Regions from separate parts of the Streptomyces sp. NPDC086777 genome, predicted to be linked through region 2. Evidence: riboswitches for the same ligand, from Rfam matches in the RefSeq annotation. Region 2 holds a riboswitch; the other holds the start of a gene.
The links. A riboswitch is a leader RNA that binds a small molecule or an ion and turns the genes downstream of it on or off. The one in region 2 is predicted to bind S-adenosylmethionine.
Positions count from the first base shown of each region.

Region 1: linked by a shared signal. The riboswitch ahead of AB0472_RS22305 (putative leader peptide) and the one ahead of AB0472_RS44195 (aminotransferase class V-fold PLP-dependent enzyme) in region 2 are both predicted to bind S-adenosylmethionine.

Region 1 is NZ_JBFBJI010000015.1:141,989-144,180, forward strand. It holds gene AB0472_RS22300 (ABC transporter substrate-binding protein) at 1-778, opposite strand, end outside; gene AB0472_RS22305 (putative leader peptide) at 1,000-1,116, opposite strand; SAM riboswitch class IV at 1,152-1,266, opposite strand; gene AB0472_RS22310 (DUF427 domain-containing protein) at 1,410-2,192, shown strand, end outside.
Region 2 is NZ_JBFBJI010000065.1:30,709-32,900, reverse strand. It holds gene AB0472_RS44195 (aminotransferase class V-fold PLP-dependent enzyme) at 1-1,303, opposite strand, end outside; SAM riboswitch class IV at 1,464-1,580, opposite strand; gene trpD (anthranilate phosphoribosyltransferase) at 1,866-2,192, opposite strand, start outside.

The sequences.
Region 1 (2,192 bases), on a different contig from region 2:
TGCCGGCCCGCACCCCCGCCTCGGGCACGACCTTGAACACCAGCTTGTCCAGGTAGGCCTCGCCCTTCTTCGACCACAGGGCGGAGCCCCAGTCGTACCCGGTGCGTCTGCCCAGGGTGATCGACTGGTTCTGCACGTACTGCCGGAGCACGAACGGCCCGGACCCGACCACCCCGTCGCTGCACTTCCGCTGCGGGCTCCGCTTGACGCTCGCCGAGGACTCGATGCCCAGCGAGTGGGTCGAAGTGGCCTGGAGGAACTGGGCGTTGGGCTGCTCGAAGGTCACCTTGACGGTGAGCGGATCGACCACGGTGGTGCTCTTGACGCCGCTCAGGTAGCCCTCGGCGAGGGTGCCCAGGGCGCCGAGGCCCGGCACCGCGTCGAAGTTGTCCTTGACCACCTGCGCCGTCAGCTTCGAGCCGTCGCTGAAGGTGACACCCGACCGCAGGTGGAACGTGAACGTCGTCGCGTCGGAGCTGATGTCCCAGCTCTTGGCGAGCCACGGCACGATCCTGCCGGTCTTCGGGTCCTGGTCGGTGAGGGAGTCCACGATCTGGCGCACCGAGTAGATGGTGTCGTTGCTGCCGACCTGCTGCGGGTCCATGCAGCCCGCGTCGGAGCCCACCGCGAAGGTCAGGGTGCCGCCCGCCCTCGCCCGGCCGCTTCCGGAGCCGGAGCCGTCGTCGCCCGAACCGCACGCGGTCAGCAGGACGCTGGTGGTCAGGAGCGCGGCCAGGGGCGCCCATCGGAAGGGTCTGAGATCCGGAAGTGCAGTCACGGAGGGTCTTCTCCTACTCGTGTCACCGCGGCACGACCACGCACGTACGCGCGCGGGCATGACGGTGTGTGCGGCCCGGGCGGTTCGCCTCCGGCCGGGGATGCGCTGTGCTGACAGGGGAGTTCGGCATGCGGACGACACCGGGAACCGGTGGCGGGGGAGAGGACGGCGCGAAGGTGCCGGGGCCGGCGACGGATGTCAGCCGGCGGCGGCCGGGCCGGTCAGGCCCGACAGAGGCAGCTGGTCGAGCGCTTCAGATCGATGTGGCGCCGGCGCGAGAGCCGGGAGTACGCCGTGGCGTCGGCGGGGGAGGTGGCCGGGTCGTCGCTGTGTCGCATGCCGGTCCCTCCCCTTCTCCGGCCCCGGTCACGGGGCCACGCGCTTGCGGGAATTCGTCGGTGATCCCGCCGGGCTTTCACCTGGAGCACCCCACCGCGCGGGAGGGTTGCCGGTCAGCGAGCCAGGGCCTGACGCTGACACTCGATGCCGTTGGCGATGCTACGGAGCGGTTTTGTCGTACGTCAATGCCGTACCGTGACGCCCGTCCGGGAGAACGGGGTCGTCGCCGGCCTGCTACGACCGCCGTACCCCGCTGCTCACGACCGCCGTACCCCGGCAGGAGGAGGTGCTCGTGACCACGTCCCCGAACGCGCGAGCCGTGCGGACCACCCCGGAAGGCCTCCGGTGGGAGCCGAGCGAGCGCTGGGTACGGGGGCGCACGGGCGAGGTGACCGTCGTCGACAGCCGGCACCCCGTCCTGGTCTGGGAGCCGGGCGTGCCCGTCCCGCTGTACGCCTTCCCGCGCACCGAGGTCCGCGAGGACCTGCTCCGCCCCGCGAAGAACCCCCCGACGGGTACGCACACCGGCTCCCGCGTCTTCTACGACCTCGACATCGGCGGCGAACTGCTGGAGAACGCCGCCTGGACCTTCCCGGCCGCCGACCTCGCCGACCACATCGCCTTCGAGTGGTTCCGGCGCGTGGGCCGGGGCCTCGACCACTGGTACGAGGAGGAGGAAGAGATCTTCGTCCACCCCCGTGACCCGCACAAACGGGTGGACGCGATCCCGAGCAGCCGCCACGTGGTGGTGGAGATCGACGGCACGGTCGTCGCGGACACCCGCCGTCCCGTGCTGCTGTTCGAGACCGGCCTGCCCACGCGCTACTACGTGCCGCGCGAGGACGTCCGCCTCGACCTGCTCGAACCCACCGGCCACCACACCGGCTGCCCCTACAAGGGCACGGCCGAGTACTGGTCCTGGCGCGGAGAGTCCGACGTGCCCCCGAACGTCGTCTGGAGCTATCCGGACCCGCTGCCCGCGGCCGGCGCGGTCAGGGGACTGCTCGCCTTCTACGACGAGGCCGTCGACATCACCGTCGACGGCGAACGCCGGGAACGCCCCGTCACCCACTTC
Region 2 (2,192 bases):
CGACCAGTTCCCTCACGGCGTTCGCGAAGCGCTCCACGTGCTCGTCCGGCGTCCCCGCCCCGAAGCTCACCCGGATGGCGTTGAGGGACTTCTCGCCCGGCGCCGCCTCCGGCGCCCCGCACTCGCCCTGGGTCTGCGGGTCGGTGCCCAGCAGGGTCCTGACCAGCGGGTGGGCGCAGAAGAGGCCGTCGCGGACGCCGATGCCGTACTCGGCGGAGAGGGCGGCGGCGAAGTGGGAGCTGTTCCAGCCCTCCACCACGAAGCTGATCACGCCGACCCGGGGGGCGTCGTCGCCGAAGAGCGAGAGCACCCGGACCTCGGGGACCTCGGCCAGCCCGGCCCGCACCTTCTCGATCAGGTACTGCTCGCGGGCGACCAGCGTGTCGAAGCCGGCCTCGGTGAGCGCCTTGCAGGCGGCGGCGATGGAGTAGGCGCCGATGACGTTGGGCGACCCTGCCTCGTGCCGCGCCGCGCTCTCGTGCCACTCCACGGCCACTCCCCCGTCCTCGCGCCGGGTGACCCTGCGGCTGGCGCCGCCGCCCGCGAGGTACGGCTCGGCCGCCTGCAGCCAGTCGGCGCGGCCGGCCAGCACGCCGGAGCCGAAGGGGGCGTAGAGCTTGTGGCCGGAGAAGGCGACCCAGTCGACGTCCAGGTCGCGGACGGAGACGGGGTGGTGCGGGGCCAGCTGCGCGGCGTCCAGGACGATCCGGGCGCCGTGCGCGTGCGCGGCGGCCGCGAGCTCCCGTACCGGCCACAGCTCGCCGGTGACGTTGGAGGCGCCGGTGACACAGACCAGGGCCGGGCCGTGGGGGTCGCGGTCGGCGAGGGCGCGTTCCAGGGTCTCGACGGCCTGGCGCGGGGTGCGGGGGGCGTCGAGGTAGGTGACGCGGGCGTCCTGCCAGGGCAGCAGGGAGGCGTGGTGCTCGGTCTCGAAGACGAAGACCTGGCAGCCGGCGGGGAGGGCGCGGGCCAGGAGGTTCAGGGAGTCCGTCGTCGAGCGGGTGAAGACCAGCTGGTCGTCGGGGCGGCAGTCGAGGAACTCGGCGACGGTCCGGCGGGCGTTCTCGAAGAGGTCGGTGGAGAGCTGGGAGAGGTAGCCGGCGCCGCGGTGGACGCTGCCGTAGTAGGGCGCATAGGCCGCGACGTCGTCCCAGACCCGCTGGAGGGCGGGGGCGCTGGCCGCGTAGTCGAGGGCGGCGTAGGTGACCTCGCCGCCGGTGACGAGCGGGACGGTGACATCCCGCCCCAGAACGGGCAGCGGGGCACAGACGGACTGGGCGGGGGCAGCGGTGGAGACGGACATGGGTGAACTCCCGTGTGAGCAGGTGAGATCCGCCGTGCGAGCGGACGCGCTCAAGCAGCGGCAGGGGAAAAGGGGGATGCGGAGGCGGGGCTCTGCGGCCCTATCGCATTCGCTTGCTCACGGGAGACTCCTCGACGACCAGGACCCCTGGTGTACGAGGGGTCCGCGCTTGCCGTGGACCTCGCTGCCCACGGCCTGGTCTTCACCCGGGGCACCCCGCCACGGACGGAGGGTTGCCGGACAGTCGGCCGGGGCCTCATGACTGTCACTCATGACCTGCGAAGAAACCTAGGTGAGGTGATCGCCGACGCGCAACTCCTGTCCGGATGACGGGACGAGCGCAGGCACGGCGCCGCACCGCCGGGGCGGCCGGTGTGGCTGTCCGCCGCTGACACGGAAAAACATGACCGGTCGGCGGAAGAGACCGGCAAGGCGCGACGGAAGGAGGAAGCGGCGGCGGGTCCTCCCGCGTGGCGTCGGGCACCGCCGCTCACACTCCTTCCGAACCCGGCGGCGATCAGCCGCGGCGGCGCGGTCCGGCGGTGCCGTGCCGCGCCGCGCCTCAGCCCTTCTGACCGCGCGGTGCCTGCCTGTTCGTCGCCGCTGCCCAGCGTTCCAGGACCCGCTTGGCCGCGCCCGAGTCGACCGACTCCCTCGCCTTGGCCATGGCCGCGCGGATCTGCTCGGCGAGTGTCCCGGTGCCCGGGTCCAGGGCCACCAGGGCCGCCGCCGAGTTCAGCAGCACCGCGTCCCGTACCGGGCCCTGCTCGCCGTCCAGCAGCCTGCGGGCGACCTCCGCGTTGTACGACGGGTCACCGCCCCGCAGCGCCGCCACGGGGACCAGGTCGATACCGACGTCACGGGGGTCGAAGGTCTCCTCCGTGACCTT